One region of the Eubacterium sp. 1001713B170207_170306_E7 genome, then DNA from elsewhere that is predicted to be linked to it. Evidence: riboswitches for the same ligand, from Rfam matches in the RefSeq annotation. Region 1 holds a riboswitch; the other holds the start of a gene.
What was found. Region 1 has a riboswitch for molybdenum cofactor ahead of I2B62_RS15980 (formate/nitrite transporter family protein). Riboswitches for the same ligand answer to the same signal wherever they lie in the genome.
Positions count from the first base shown of each region.

Region 2: linked by a shared signal. The riboswitch ahead of I2B62_RS08310 (ABC transporter substrate-binding protein) and the one ahead of I2B62_RS15980 (formate/nitrite transporter family protein) in region 1 are both predicted to bind molybdenum cofactor.

Region 1 is NZ_JADMVE010000006.1:265,412-273,522, forward strand. Features, by position in the region: gene I2B62_RS15950 (FUSC family protein) at 1-134, opposite strand, end outside; gene I2B62_RS15955 (DUF6718 family protein) at 327-560, opposite strand; gene I2B62_RS15960 (cyclopropane-fatty-acyl-phospholipid synthase family protein) at 857-2,023, shown strand; gene I2B62_RS15965 (KUP/HAK/KT family potassium transporter) at 2,139-4,139, opposite strand; gene I2B62_RS15970 (hypothetical protein) at 4,320-5,297, opposite strand; gene I2B62_RS15975 (PadR family transcriptional regulator) at 5,294-5,635, opposite strand; molybdenum cofactor riboswitch at 5,808-5,931, shown strand; gene I2B62_RS15980 (formate/nitrite transporter family protein) at 6,335-7,114, shown strand; gene I2B62_RS15985 (flavoprotein) at 7,261-7,797, shown strand; gene I2B62_RS15990 (class I SAM-dependent methyltransferase) at 7,936-8,111, shown strand, end outside.
Region 2 is NZ_JADMVE010000003.1:64,462-72,572, reverse strand. Features, by position in the region: gene I2B62_RS08345 (DMT family transporter) at 1-199, shown strand, start outside; gene I2B62_RS08340 (NAD-dependent protein deacylase) at 222-950, opposite strand; gene I2B62_RS08335 (isoprenylcysteine carboxylmethyltransferase family protein) at 1,118-1,795, shown strand; gene I2B62_RS08330 (nitroreductase family protein) at 1,855-2,412, opposite strand; gene I2B62_RS08325 (ATP-binding protein) at 2,448-3,752, opposite strand; gene gpmA (2,3-diphosphoglycerate-dependent phosphoglycerate mutase) at 3,926-4,669, opposite strand; gene I2B62_RS08315 (exopolyphosphatase) at 4,911-5,822, shown strand; molybdenum cofactor riboswitch at 5,940-6,075, shown strand; gene I2B62_RS08310 (ABC transporter substrate-binding protein) at 6,066-7,103, shown strand; gene I2B62_RS08305 (iron ABC transporter permease) at 7,138-8,111, shown strand, end outside.

The DNA.
Region 1 (8,111 bases):
ATGGAAGGGAGAAGATTTTCCTGTCCAAAGAAACGCGCGAAGAGATTGATAAAAAGAAGAATGAACGCAAAGCGCACCGTGTTGATAAAAAATGTTTTAATTCCGGCTTTTACCGTCGTCTTATTTAAGGTCAAGCAGTATTCCTCCAATCCAGTATTGATCATTAAAACCTATCATAACGGAATACAGGGCAAAAAACAAGAACGTCGTTTTGGCGGAATTTCAGTGAATCCGGTTGCAATTTTGCGTTCATTGAAATAAAAATAATGAATTGAAACTTTTTAAAACGGTCATTAAGGAAGCTTAAGAAAAGCTTTTGTGGCGGATTACCATTCCGCCAGATCCAGCACCTCAGTAAAAAAGGCGTCGTGGTTCTCATAAATTGTCTGGGGAGCATATTCCGCGAAATCCTCCTCGTTGTAAACCACACTGACCTGTACGCCTGTATGGATGGTCATTTTTGCCAGTCGGCGCGCCTGCTCCTTCAGGGTGTCATTGGCCTCGGACCGGATGGCGATACAGCCGGGTTTGTCAAATTGTCGAGCGATAAGATAAGCCATTTTGATTCATTCCTTTTTATTTTTATTATAGCATACCAGCGGGCAGCCGGGAAAAGGGATACGGATAAAAAATAGTCTCCTTAAAAAAAGAATCCGTTTTCAGCGAAAAAAATAACGTTTTTAAATATAAATACAAACTATAAATAACGTTTAAAAGCGTATAGAATGGGTAAATACCATTAAGATATGTTAGTTTGACAATACTTCTTAAAGGGGTGTACAATCTATAAAGTAAAGCTCTACCGCGCCGGGCTTTTGGCGGCGCGTTTGAGTCTGATGTGATAAGGAGAATGAACATGAAGCTTGAAGATAACCTGATGATTCAATTTTTAAAGAAGTTTGATGAAAACCCGTTTCTGATTAAAATAAACGGCAAGGAAGTTTTATTGGGCGAGGGCGAGCCGACCTTTGTGGTTCGGTTCAATAAGAGCCTGGACATCAAGGAGCTCAGGCGCAGTACCTCGCTGGCGCTGGGCGAGGCCTACATGCGAGGCGATATCGAAGTGGAAGGCGACCTCTTTCAGGCCCTCGACCAGCTTCTGGGACAGATAGGAAAATTTTCCCTGGATCAATCGGCCTTAAAAAAGCTGATCTTCACCTCGAATTCCAAAAAGAACCAAAAGGATGAGGTATCCTCCCACTACGATATCGGCAATGATTTTTACAGGCTCTGGCTGGACGATACCCTGAGCTACTCCTGCGGTTATTTTAAAAACCCGGACGATACCCTTTATGACGCCCAGGTCAATAAGGTCGATTATATCCTGGAAAAGCTGTATCTGAAAGAAGGGATGAGCCTTCTGGATATTGGCTGCGGCTGGGGATTTCTGCTCATCGAGGCGGCTAAGAAATACGGGATCAACGGCGTGGGCATTACCCTGAGCCAGGAACAGTATAATAAATTCAGCCAGCGCATTGTGGAGGAAGGCCTGGAGGGCCAGCTGACAGCAGAGCTGATGGATTACCGAGATCTGCCCAAATATGGAAAGACCTTTGACCGCATTGTCAGCGTGGGCATGGTCGAGCATGTGGGCAGAGACAATTACAACCTCTTTTTATCCTGCGCAGATAAGGTTTTAAACCCCAAGGGACTGTTTCTGCTGCACTATATCAGCGCATTGGAGGAACACCCTGGAGACCCCTGGATTAAGAAATACATTTTTCCGGGCGGCATGGTTCCCTCGCTCCGGGAAATGATCAGCCTGGCCGCGACGCACCGTTTCTACGTCATTGATGTGGAGAGCCTGAGACGGCATTACACCAAAACCCTGCTCTGCTGGGACGCAAATTTCAGAGCGCATCTTGACGAGGTGCGCGAGATGTTCGACGATGAATTTGTCCGGATGTGGGACTTGTACCTCTGCTCCTGCGCGGCGACCTTCCACAACGGCATCATTGACCTGAGCCAGATTCTGATGACCAAGGGCGTGAACAACGACCTGCCCATGACCCGGTGGTACTGAAAAAAGAGAACCTGATCAAGGTGGCAGGCAGAAAAACGCTATGCAAAAGCTTTTGCATAGCGTTTTTTTATGGAGTGTCCTGATTGACAGCGTACAGGTAAAACAATAAGCCCAGTCACGCGTCAACCCGCTTTAGAGGATTGGATCCCTTCAGCTTAATAAAGAGCGGCACATACTCCACGATCACCGAGGTGTTTTCCAGGCCATACCATTGTACCGGGGAGCCGGCAATACGCCGGATCGCGTATTTCAGAGAAACCGCGGCCCAGTCTGAAGGAGGGATATCACTTTCAGGCACCAGCATCTTGCGCAGAATGCAGAACCGGAAATCGCCCACCGTGCTGTTGTCGCCGATGGAGTACCGGCGCTGCTGGGGCGGCAGCTCCTGGCTGGCAATCAGGTCGCTGACAATCTGACGCAGGTAGACATTGATGCGCTGGTCCACCTTAAAGCCCAGGTGCAGCTTTACCCTGAACAGGTAATCTGTGCCAAAGCTCTCGACAGCATATTCGCGGGTATAGGGCTCATCGCTGACGCTGACACTGACAAACCAGTAGGCTCTGGCCCGTTTTGTCTTTTTGTCAAAAACAGAGTACAGGATGTCGCGGTCGATGGTATCCCCCTGGGTTTCATTCACCAGGTAGACCAGATTATCCGATATAGTGGTGAGCCTTTTATCCATATGCACGTCTCTGAACATGCCGATATAGTCTGAAATATGCAGCTTTAAGGCCTGGGAACGCTCAATATCTGTGCCGCGGTGCCAGACAGCCATAATGGCAAAGAGGAGCGTGGCAATGAGCAGCGCCACATAACCCCCGCTTTCAAATTTTGAAAGGCTTGAGAGAAAAAAGATGCCCTCCAGCCCGCCGAAAAAGATGAGGAAGATAAAGGGGAGGATTTTCAGACCCTTCAGACAGCGAAGATACATGAACAGCAGCAGCGTTGTCATGAGCATGGTCAGGGTTATGGCCAGCCCATAGGCCGATTCCAGACGCGCGCTGGAACGAAAATAGAGGATGACACCGCTGCAGGCCAGCCACATAATCAGGTTGACTAATGGAATATAGAGCTGGCCTTTGGTTTCCGAAGGATAAGTGATGCGCATATGCGGCATGAGATCAAGGCGGATCGCCTCAGATACCAGTGTAAAGGTACCGGTGATCAAGGCCTGAGAAGCAATGACCGCCGCCAGAGTACTCAAAAGCACACCGAAAATACGGATATTGTCCGGGAGCATCTGGAAAAAAGGGTTGAGGTCTGTCAGAGCGCTCAGGGCAGTATTGTTTTTGTTGGCCATGAGCCAGGCGCCCTGACCCAGATAATTCAGAATCAGGCAGACCTTAACAAAAGGCCAGCTGGCATAGACATTGCCCCGGCCCACGTGGCCGATATCTGAGTAGAGCGCCTCGGCGCCAGTGGTAGCCAGGAAAACGCTGCCGAGGATCATCACCCCTGCCCGGTTGTCTGGACTGAACAGGATGGCGGCGCCTCTGAGCGGGTTAAAGGCTCTTAAAATTTCCCAGTTGCCCGCCATGCTGACAATACCTGAAATGGCCAGAAAAAGAAACCAGACGGTCATCACCGGGCCGAAGGATTTACCGATGGACTTGGTACCGGCCCGCTGGACAAAGAACAGAACCGCTATAATGGCAAGGGTAATCATGACAATACGGCTCTGCCCGTCCCCCAGAAAGCAGTAGACAAAGGGCAGGCTTCTAAGACCCTCGATGGCAGTGGTAACCGTAACGGCCGGGGTGAGAATGCCGTCGGCCAGGAGCGCGGCACCGCCTACCATGGCGGGAATGATGAGCCAGGCCTTGTATTTTTTGATCAGGCTGTACAGTGAAAAAATACCGCCCTCACCGTGATTATCAGCCCTGAGCGCGATCATGACATACTTGATGGTGGTAAGAAGGGTAACGGTCCAGATGACCAGGGATAAAGCCCCCAGAATCAGGTTGTCGTCAAGGGTGTTCAGGCCGCCGTTTCCGGCGATGATGGATTTCATAACGTACATCGGGGAGGTGCCGATGTCTCCGTAGACAACGCCGAGGGCCACAATGGCAGCGCCCAGGCTGACGGGAATTTCTGACGATTTTTTTAATGGTCTCATATTGATTCTCTGCTTTTCCTTCGGATATATTAAAAGATCACCTCTCTGCTGAAAAACACAGACAAAGGTTTCAAATACTTATACCCCTTTATCGGAAAAGTTATATAATTTTAACAGAAATTTATGAAAAGTTATGAAAAAAGCAGGACCGGCGGATTCTACCGGTCCTGCTGTCAGTTCTCAGCGGTCATACCAGAAGCCCTTGAACAGGGTGACGCCCATATCAAGGAGAAGGCAAAAAAGAATGACTGCCATAAAGAACAGGTTAAAATAGGTTAAAATGCCTGTGACTACCCCGTTTGACAAGCTGGGAGAAGCCTCAGTGATAAAAGCACTGTTTAAAATTTGTTGGCTGGATAGAAGGACTAAGGTCAGAGCTGCGCTCAGAATATCAGTGACAACGGTGACGATTGCCAGCCTCTTAGTGTACCGGCCTTCGTAGAGCTTAAAACTCTCCCTCGCAATACCGAGGATGGTGAGAGCAACAAAGATATACCACAGCTGGTGAATGAGGTCTACGTTAAACACAGGGATAAAGGGCTGGCCCTCGCCGAATTTTACACAGATAATCTGAGGTGCGGCCAGAAAAATGACGCAGAAGATCACGGAAAAAACAATCCCCACAATGGGCTCACCCTTTGGGATGACGGATTTCTTTTCAGGAACCGGCGGCAGGCTGTCAAGGTCGTTGCCGCCAAAGGTGAGGGCGACGTTTTTTCGTTCAAAGGCTGCAAAAATAAAGGTAACCGCGCCAAAGGCAGCGATGAGTCCGGTGACCAGTGTGCCGAGCCATGAGAAGAGGGTGATATACAGAGCCTCGTGGCTGTCCTGGAAGAATGAGATGAATCCGGAAAGCACAAGCCCAAAGGCCACAGAGGCTAAAACAATACCGGTGACCATTTTATACTGGCTGTAATAGGCAGGGCCGATCAGGTGGTCGCGTCCCTCCGGCATGTATTTCGCCGCGAGCTCAGACGGTGTTCCCAGCTCTGTGAGAACCACCCGGACATCACGGTCTTCAGGCTTCAGGCCATCGCACCGGGCCTCCAGCATATCCTCAATGAGCGAATGCAGCTCTTTATCAATATCACTTCGGAGCCTGGCGGGCAGCCGCCTTGTCACCGCGTAAACATAGCGGTCGATCAGTTCATTTTTCATTTTGCGTCCTCCTCAAAAATTTGGTTAATGCTGTTGACGGTTTTGTCCCAATGCCGTTTTAACTGCTGGCAGATCTCATTACCAAATTCGGTGGTCTGGTAATATTTTCGCGGCTTCGGCCCGTCTGTCTGCCAGGAGCTCACGAGAAGCTCCTGGCTTTCGAGGCGTCTGAGCAGGGGATAAAGGGTATTGGCTTCCGCCACGATTCCCTTTTCGTTGAGCGTGTTTACGAGACTGTAACCGTACATCGGGGCTTTTAGCTGGCTCAGCACGCAGAGCACCAGCGTTCCGCGGCGCAGCTCTGAAACCATGCTTGATAAAACACTGTCCTTATCCAATGGTGTTCCTCCTCAATTTGCTGTTAATCACATTATAGTGTGTTATACACAGTATGTCAATAGTACACAGTATTTTATTTGAAAGCGTCTGAAAGAAAATACTGGACTTCGCAAGGGAAATGTTTTATAATAAGGGTAACTTTCTTTCAGCTTATCTGAAAGAAGTAAACAAATAAATAACCGCATTCGAGTCCGAAGGCCTAAAGGAAGTGAAGCCCCCATGGCCGGGGACCGATGAGTATATCTGGAAACGGATATGCTTTCCGTGTTTGAGAAGAGTGCAGATGATTCCTGAAAATTTTTAGGGGCATACTTCGACACGGGTGAAGTATGCCCTTTTTTAGTGGGTTTTTAGAAAACGGTTATTTCCGATGAGCTCCTGCTGCTTTTTGTCGTTTAGACAGAGAGCGCTAAGCTATATAATCTACCAAGTCAAACGGCCGTCGCATCCTCGGCGGCCCTTTGAACCTTTTGCTGAATGGGCAGGACCATGCGGTTCTGCTTTTTGTGTTTTAAAATATAAGTTTGTTTGATAATTAACTTACGAAAAGTTCTCGAAAAGTAACAATAGAGTAATTTATTGCTGATTTTTAACGCATAAAATATAAAAAATAGGTTAAAAAGAGTAAAAATTTACATTTTAATAAAACTTAAAGTTATGATATAATTTTAAAATAAAATATTCAGGAGGTGTGTGAAATGAATGGTTTTCTTTCTCCGGCGGAGATTGGAGAAGTATGGGTTGGGAATAGTGTAAAAAAAGCGTCCCTATCCATCGGTAAAATGCTGGTTCTCGGCATTTTTGCAGGTATTTTTATCGGCTTTGGCGCCCACGGCTTTTTACTGGCGACAGGAATAGGCAAAGGTGCTTTAGGTGAGGCCATGATCGCTAAGCTGGTGGGGGCTTCGGTTTTCCCGGCAGGTTTGATGATGGTTATTCTATGCGGGGCAGAGCTGTTTACAGGCAACAATTTAATGACGCTGGCCCTGATGGATAAAAAAATCACCGTCAAGGGACTTCTGACAAACTGGGTGGTTGTCTATATCGGCAACTTAATCGGTTCGATCCTGCTGGCCTTTGTGCTGGCCAAAAGCGGCCTTTATGCTGACGCTGTTCTGGACAAGGCGCTGGCTGTTGCGCAGGCAAAGGTCGGGATGTCTTTTTCGGCAGCGCTCATCCGTGGGATTCTATGTAATATTTTAGTTGTTTTAGCGTGCTGGATGCAGGCAGGATCAAAGGACATGATCGGTAAAATCTTTGCGATCTGGTTCCCCATTATGCTTTTCGTCTTTTCGGGCTTTGAGCATAGTGTGGCCAATATGACCTATATTCCGCTTGGTATTTTCTTAGGCGCGGACGTCAGCTGGGGACAGATGTTTTTGAATAATCTGCTGCCGGTTACGCTCGGCAACATTATCGGCGGCGCCATCATTGTACCCTGTGTCTACTATTATGCGTATCTCCGCAAAAAATCGTGAAACTAAAGATGGAATGAGAATTATAGCAGAGCACCCTTTCGGTTATGAGGGTGCTTTTTTATGTAAGCCTGCGGGTGTATTATACCTTTTGAACCGCTTATGCTATAATAAATAATAAAATTCAGATGCTTACAGGAGAAATGAAAATGTTAAATGGAAGAAACATAACCATTGGGATTACGGCCTGTACTCCGGTTGACCAGATTCCCGGGCTGATCCGTATGCTGCGGGATGAAAAAGCAGAGGTAAAGGTCATGCTGACCCCGAATGCCCTTCACTTTATTACCCCGCTTCCACTGCGGCGTGCATCAGGAAATCCGGTTGAAATCGACCAGTTTGAAGAGCCAAAGGTATGGGACCCTGGCCACAGAACCTCCGATCAGTCCGATTTGCTGCTGATCGCTCCAGCCTCTGCAAACACCATTGGCAAGGCGGCCAACGGCATTGCCGATAACCTGCTGACCACGACCATTTTATCCACCACGGGACCCATTGTATTTGCCAACAACATTAACCCAATGATGTATGGCAAGCCCAGCGTACAGCGGAACATTCAGACGCTGAAGGACGACGGCTGTATTTTTGTCGAAAATGAAGCGGGCAAAGCGCCCAACCGCATGCCATCCAATGAGCGGATTTTTCAGACGGTTGCTAAAGCGTTGGAAAGAATGACAGAAGTTTAAAGAGAATGAAAAAATAGGGTAAAAAATTGTTTTCAGGGGAAACCTTCTGGACAATCCTGAAAAAACGCGATAGAATGAAGTGGTAATTGTTTTCAGAATAAGCTGTGCTTATCGTGAAAAACAGGGAAATGTGGTGAAATGATGAACGGATTATTGAATTGGGCAGCGCTTTCAGAGTTAAGCCGTCCGGCCGCCAAGGCCGGGCCCATGGACAGCGATCCCGCTAAAATGTGGGGCGCTGCCGCTCAAATGTACAATAAAATGGCTCAGCTGGAAAGAGAGTATACCCAAAATCAGCTGGACGCCATGATCAT
Region 2 (8,111 bases), on a different contig from region 1:
TCCGGTTAAAACCAGCGTGTATATTTATATGGTGCCTGTCATTACCGTGGTCACCTCTGTGATTATTCTGCACGAGCATGTTACCCTGCCGGCAATTTTAGGTATTGTGCTGACCATCGCAGGGCTGTTCCTTTCAGAAAGCCGGCTTAGTCTCAAACGTCAAAAATCATTAAATAAAAAAGAGGAGCTGCGCGGCTAACCGCGCAGCTCCTTTTTTCATTCTAACACTCAGCTTTAATCTGCTCCATAACTTTTCCAATGGCGTCATGGATTGTCAATGTGGCATCTGATTCTCTGGCGGTGGCATCCTTATTGATAACCACCAGACTTTTTCCTCTGAAATAATCAATAAAACCTGCTGCCGGATAAACGACTAAAGAGGTTCCTCCGATAATCAGGGTATCTGCCTCGCTGATTGCCTGCACTGCCCTTTGAATGGTCTCAGAGTCAAGCGCCTCCTCGTAGAGTACCACATCTGGCTTGATTCTGCCTCCGCAAGCGTCACATTTCGGAATACTCTCAGTGTTTTTAACATAGGCAGCATCAAAAAATTTTCCACACTTCTGGCAAAAATTGCGGTGAATACTGCCATGCAGCTCATAAACTGCCTGGCTGCCCGCGGCCTGGTGCAGGCCGTCAATATTCTGTGTCACCACTGCCTTTAGCCTGCCGCATTTTTCAAGCTCTGCCAGCTTCATATGGGCAGCGTTTGGCTTAGCATCCAGAAACATCATTTTATTTTTGTAAAAATCATAAAAGGCTTCTGTATGATTTTCAAAAAAGCTGTGGCTCACAACCTGTTCAGGCGGATAACGATACTCTTGCATGTAAAGACCGTTACTGCTGCGAAAATCAGGAATTCCACTTTCAGTTGAAACGCCAGCTCCGCCAAAAAAAACAATGCTTTTGCTCTCATCAATAATTTTTTGTAATCGACCAATTTGTTCCATCGCTAAAACCTCCTTTTATTTTTAGTATACCACATTTTTTCACTTAAAATTAATCATTTCAGCTAAACAAGTTATAAAATCAGCCTTCACCACTATATAAGCTTTACTCGGTATGGTATAATAACAGCATTTTAAAAGTTTAAACATTTCTATCAGGAGATTGCCCGATGAAAAAACAAACCATTGGCTTTGCCGCTCTGGCAATGCTTCAAAAAATACTGAGTCTGTCCTGTTTCTTAATCGCTGCCGGAACTCTGAACTGCCTGCGGGGCTGGATTTATTTTATTCTGTATCTGACGGTCATGGCCGCTACGCTGGCTGTTTTGTTACACCGCAATCCAGATGCGCTGTCTTTTCCAGAAAAAGGCGCTGAAAAGGCAGCCGGAGCAGATATCACCCTGCGTAATTTTTGCAGTCCTCTGGCTTTTTATGGCATCTACATTATCGCCGGGCTGGAAATCCGTTTTCACTGGTCTTTGGTGCCCCAGCCTGTGATAGCTGCGGGGCTTATCCTCAGCCTTATCGCCAATCTGCTGATGTCTTGGGCGCTGCTCTCAAACAAGTATTATGAATCGGATACTCCCATGCTTAAGGATACCCAGCCCACTGTCTGTTCCAGCGGTCCCTATCGTTTTGTACGGCATCCAGGCTATCTTTTTATGATTTTCTGGGCCGTCACAGTCGCGATGATTTTCGGATGGGCCACAGGCATTATGTCCGCTTTAATTATTCTTCTTCTCATCCTCCGGACTTATTATGAGGATCAATCCTTGATGGCTTCTTTTCCTGGCTATTCAAGCTATGCCCGCCAGGTAAAATACCGCTTGATCCCTTATATCTGGTAAGCATAAAGCCTGCAGGCAGGCCATCGCAAATGTGTCTGCATGCAGGCTTTATCAACAATTCAAAAAATCCAGGTGACTAAATCTTGTTTGCGGGCTGCCGGCTCGGCTGCCTCAGCTTTATGCCCAAAAACCGCTGCGGTAGATGGTTTATATCCCTCAGGTATCTTTAGCTCTTTTTTCAGCAGCACACCCTCCTGTGAGAAAAAGGCCAATAAAACAAAATAAATCCAGCAGCTTCCGATTTCCAATGACTCTGCGGCCAGAAGCATATTTTCCATGGCGGCAGAGCAGTCATAGTCCAAGCCCACATTTTCCTCAGAGCTTGATACCACAATCAGGGCAGGCGCACCATAAAGGCAATTAAAATCAGGATCATTTCCTAAATCTGCCAGGTGGCCGCCAAGCTGTCTGGCCGTTTCCTTTGCCAGCTTACTCATCCGGTTGAGCATTTTTTTGTTTTGAATCACGGTGAAGTGCCAGCTCTGGCCTCCCGCATTGGGTGCATACATCCCGGCTTCAAGAATGTCCTTAAGCGTCTCCTCATCAACCGGATCTGCCAGGTAGCTTCGGATACTTCTCCGCTTTAAAATTGTCTGTAATGTTTCGTTTTTCTTCATTATTTACCCCTTTTAATAATTGACTAAAGCATTATTCAGCTTTTATCCTCACAAACCGGCAAAATAAGCCGCATTGAAAACATACCATCCTCCGCTTTATACCTCAGCAAACCACCGTATCGTCTGGCAAAAATCGAGATGCTCTGTGTTCCAAAGCCGTGGTCTTTCACTATGGTTTCCGGATATCCGGTTTCAGCATTAAACATAATCTCGCCTGTGTAAGTATTGGTAATTTCAATAAACAGCTGTGACCCCACACGTGAACATACAACTGAGATTCTGCGCGCGTCGGCGCTGTTCATCTGATTACAGGCATTGATGGCATTTTCGATACCATTGGCAAAAACCAGCGACAGCTCTTCTACGCTGATGGACAGTTTTTCAGGAAGATTAACCCTTATGCTAACTGTTATGCCCACATTTTCAGCCATCTGTCCATAAACTGACAGCACTGCGTTCAACACCTCATCCTCGCAATAACAGACTGCTGGCCGGCTTATCTTTTCAATGGTATTGTTCATGGAGGCTAAAATAGCCAGCGCCTCATCATCACTGTGTGTCTTAATACACGCGGTTAGCGCGGTGGTAAGATGGCGAAGATCATGCTGGAAAATCCTAAGATTCTCCTCGCTCTCGGCAATGGCCTGCATATGCTTTTTCAATGATGTCATCTGAAGCTGCATGGAGGAAAGCTCCCTTGTGCTCTCAAAATAGCTGCTCTGCTGCTTAAGGATTGTATAGATTGTTCCATTGTATAAAACAATGGCAACACAAAGACCAATGGCCGCCGGAATACTCTCAGGGCGCTCATTTAGCGGTGCCGGATAAGAAGCTATGTTTAAAAATGAAAGCAGCAGACAGATCGGAATCAGCGATAAACGTATCCAGCCGGTTTGCAACTGCTCCAATGTCTCGAGGAGTGGTTTCCGGATAAACCTTATAATAACCAGCGCCAGTATAAAGAATACCACCACCTGGCTCAGAAGCTCTCCGGCGACATCGGGCAAATATGATGCCAAAATCCCGCAAAACAAATCCTGAATGGCCACAAAGCTACAGGACATAAGAAATGAGAAAAAGGTTCTCGCATCATTATAGCGTGACAGAAGTATATTAAAACCAATGGCGATCACAATGTGAAGCAGTCGAAATTCCAGATCGCTTATGCTTTCAGGAAGCCTGAGTTCCAATAAGATATCAAGAATGATTACCGCAAGAATTCCAGCTCCGGTAATCAGAAAAGTTTTTGTTCTTGAAAAACGCCAATTTGATAAAAGCAGGAAATAAACAATGCCGAATGGCGCAGTGATAATGATTTTCCATAAACTGAATGCATTCATATCTGTTTCCTCCCCACTTTTGCTACTATTATATCGGAAAAAGACACAAGATGCAAAGTTGACCCCTCACTGAGTTCAACCAGTCCTTAAAATGACGATGCTGTTTATATCCTGTTAAAAACAGCATCGCTTTAATCCATCAAAAAAACGGCGAATGGTATCGCCGTTTTTCTTTATTTTGCCTTACCCTGCTCGGCTACTTTCTTCATCCGTGTTTCAATGATGGACTGATCCCCCAGATAATAGTGGTCTGTCATATTAAAGTCATCGTCAAATTCATAAACCAGAGGAATACCCGTTGGAATGTTGACGCCCATGATCTCATCCTCTGACAGTCCTTCAAAATACTTAACCAGAGCCCGGATCGAGTTGCCGTGCGCAACCAGCAGAACACGTCTGCCCTCCTGCATATCCTTCTTAATCACTTTTTCATAATATGGGATCACACGGGCAATGGTATCCTTAAGGCTTTCTGCCAGGGGCAGCTCACTTTTCTCCACATTTCGGTACTGTTCCTGCAACTGTGGATTTCTCGGGTCCTCCGGCTCCAGCTCTGGAGGACGGACATCAAAGGAACGCCGCCAAATTTTGACCTGTTCCTCTCCGTATTTTTCAGCCGTTTCTGCCTTATTAAGCCCCTGTAACGCACCATAATGGCGTTCGTTAAGCTTCCAGTCCTTAATAACCGGCAGCCATGCCCGATCCATTGTATCCAGAACCACATTTAAGGTATCCACAGCCCTCTTCAAAAAAGAGGTATAGCAGATATCAAAATCATAGCCCTTTCCTTTGAGCATATTTCCCGCGTCAGCGGCTTCTTTGATCCCTTTATTCGATAAAATTACATCCGTCCACCCTGTAAACAGGTTCAGTCGGTTCCATTCACTTTCACCATGTCTTAAAAGTACAAGCTTCATCTTTATCATCTCCTGTTCTTTTAAGTATTCATACCCAAAAATCTCTGGAAATTGCATATTTTTCAAAAACGGTTCTTTTTTGTACCCATACTTTTCACAACAAGGATTCATTCCCATCTTTATCTAAATTTTACTTTAGAATCAAGTTGAAGTCCTTGCTGTTATCAACTATAATTGTCATACAGGCAATAAACCATCTGTTTTGATGATTATAATATCTAAAAAAGGGAGAGCAAACATTATGAGATTAATTACCCGTTCTGACTTCGACGGCCTTGTCTGCGGCGCGCTGCTCAAGGAAGCCGGAATCATTGATCATTGGAAATTCGCCCATCCTAAAGACTTGCAGGATGGTCTGGTAGAGGTTAACGAAGATGACTGTCTGGCAAACGTCCCCTTTGTAGAGGGCTGTGGCCTATGGTTTGACCACCATTCCAGCGAATTTGAGCGTAATCAGCTCACTGGAAAATATAAAGGCGAAAGCCGTATCACACCATCCTGTGCGAGAATTATTTACGAATACTACGGCGGAGAGGAACGTTTTTCACATTTCAACGAAATGCTGGCCGCTGTCGATAAAGTGGATTCTGGCAATTTAACCATTGATGAAATTCAAAACCCAGAAGGCTGGATATTAATCGGTTTTCTGATGGATCCCAGAACAGGTCTGGGACGCTGGCGCAATTTTACCATCTCCAACTATCAGCTGATGGAAAAGCTGATCGACGCCTGCCGGACCATGTCCACAAATGAGATTTTGAATCTTCCGGATGTTCAGGAACGTATCGAAATTTATTTTGAACAAACTGCCAAATTTAAGAAAATGATTGAAAAATATACCCATACCGAAGGTGATGTCATTATCTCCGACCTGCGTGGTGTAGACCCGATTTATACCGGGAATCGCTTTCTTATTTACAGTATGTACCCAGAACAGAACATCTCAGCCTGGATTGTCAGCGGTAAGGGGGGGCTGGGCTGCTCGGTAGCCGTTGGTTACTCAGTCTTAAACCGGACCTCCTGTATTGACGTTGGCAGCTTAATGCTTAAATATGGCGGCGGCGGTCACAAGGCTGTCGGTACCTGCCAGTTTAAGGATGAAGAAATTCAAGAAAAGCTTCCCAAATTATTGGACGAACTTGTAAATCCTTAGTAAAAACGGACTATCCACAAAACCCCACTCTCCTCAGTGAAAGCGGGGTTTTATTTTCTATTCATTCATCCTGTTGTTTTTCTCCTTTAAAACGTTATCAAACCGTGCTATAATGAATTTATGAAAAGTCTCTGATGGTATTGTCCTAAAAACAGGCTTCCCAAAATCATCTGTTCACGGTTTTACCACAATAGGGTACTGCTGGAAACGACTGTGCCTTCCGTACTTGAAAAGGAGGAAAAAATGAGAAAAAAACTGTTATGTATGATTCTGGCCCTTACATTAATTTTAAGCGTGACTGCCTGCAGCCCGAAGCAGGATACATCGGCCGATAAAACCTCTGGTGAAATCAAAGTCACAGACGCCATCGGGCGAGAGGTCACCCTTCCTGCGCCGGCGACCAAGGTCGTTGGGACACATAACCCATCCTTAAACACCGCAGTTGTCATTGGCGGCGGCAAGTATATCGCCGGCTTTGGCAACAAGGACATGGCCCGGGGCCTGTATGAGCAGGTTATTGACGGATACGATGATCTTCCACAGATCGGCAAGAGTAAGGATATCAATATGGAGACGGTTATGGAGTTAGGTGCAGACCTTGCGATTCTGCCTGAACGTTTTGCCGGTCAAGCTGACCAGTTCGCCGAAGTAAATGTTCCGGCCATCGTTGCACTTCCTAACGACGAAAGCTTTGATACCGTCACAAATTCCTTAAAAATCGTCGGTAAGGCATTGGGAGAAGACAACCGCGCCGAAGAAATCACTTCTTTTATTAATGATAAAATCACCGATGTCAACAAGAAGGTAGGCTCGGCTTCTGAAAAGCCGTCTATCCTGTTCTTAGGCGGTACCAGCCAGTTGACCGTCGCCCCTGATGCCATGATTCAGACCTATATTATCGAAAAAGCCGGCGGAAGCAACGCAGTCAGCGGTCTGGATAAGAAGGGCGAATTTGCCGATGTCAGCATTGAGCAGATCGTTGGCTGGAATCCAGATATCATCTGGATACCTTCCTACGCCAAATATAAAGTGGATGATATTCTGAATGATCCGGCCTGGAGCAGTATTAAGGCTGTTCAGGACAAAGCCGTTTATGTTTTTCCGTCTGCACTGGAACCGTGGGATTACCCGACGGCCTCCTCTGTTCTCGGTGTCTGCTGGGCAGCAAATAACCTTCACGGCGATCTTTATAGTTCTGATGATTTTATGAAGGATGTCGATGCCTTCTATCAGATGGTCTATGGCAAAAGCTTTACCAAGGAACAGCTTGGGCTTCAATAAGCGCTGAGGACTTGCGGGCTGGCAGGCTCAATGAATGCCTGCCGGCCCTTTCATTTTATCCACTATGAAGAACACAAAACATCGACATCTCATTTTTGTATTAACCGCCATATTGCTCTTGCTCATGGTTATTGCCTGCTGCGTAGGGCGCTACACGGTAAACCCCCAGGATATGCTTCATGCCCTCCAGACCAAAATCACGGGCGAGCCCGGGAATCTGGCCATGGAAAACGTCTTTTTTGTCATTCGGCTGCCCCGTGTCATTGCCGCGGTCAGCATCGGTGCGGTGCTTTCACTTTGCGGCGCCGTTTATCAGGGCATTTTCAAAAACCCACTGGTATCGCCGGATTTACTTGGTGTGTCCAAAGGTGCCTGTGTAGGCGCTGCGCTGGCAATCCTGCTGGGCGGCGGCATGCTTGCGCGTCAGGTGTCTGCCTTTGCTTTCGGCATCATCGCCATGCTCATGACCATGACCTTTCCCAAGCTTCTGCGCAACCAGTCCAACCTTGTTTTAGTGCTGGCCGGTATCATCACCAGTGGCTTTATGGATTCGATTCTTGGGCTTATGAAATTTACCTCCGAAAACGACACAGACCTTGCCGCCATTGTTTTCTGGCAGATGGGCAGTCTGGCTGCCATAAAGGTTAATGAAATTCTTTCTGTACTGCCCGTTTTTGCGATTGGTGCTTTTATTTTGCTGAGTCTCTCCTTTCGGATCAATATTCTTTCTTTTGGTGATATTGAAGCGCAGAGCCTTGGTGTCAATGTAAAAAAAATCCGATGGATCATTATTCTAATCGCCAGCCTGTTGACTGCCAGCGCGGTCTGCATCAGCGGAACCATTGCCTGGATCGGGCTGATTATGCCACATCTTGCAAGGATGCTGGCAGGCTCTGACCATATCAAATCCCTTCCAGTAACCATGCTGATGGGCAGTATTTTCCTGCTTCTCATCGACACCATTGCCCGCACAGCTACCTCTCTGGAAATACCGCTTTCTGTTTTGAC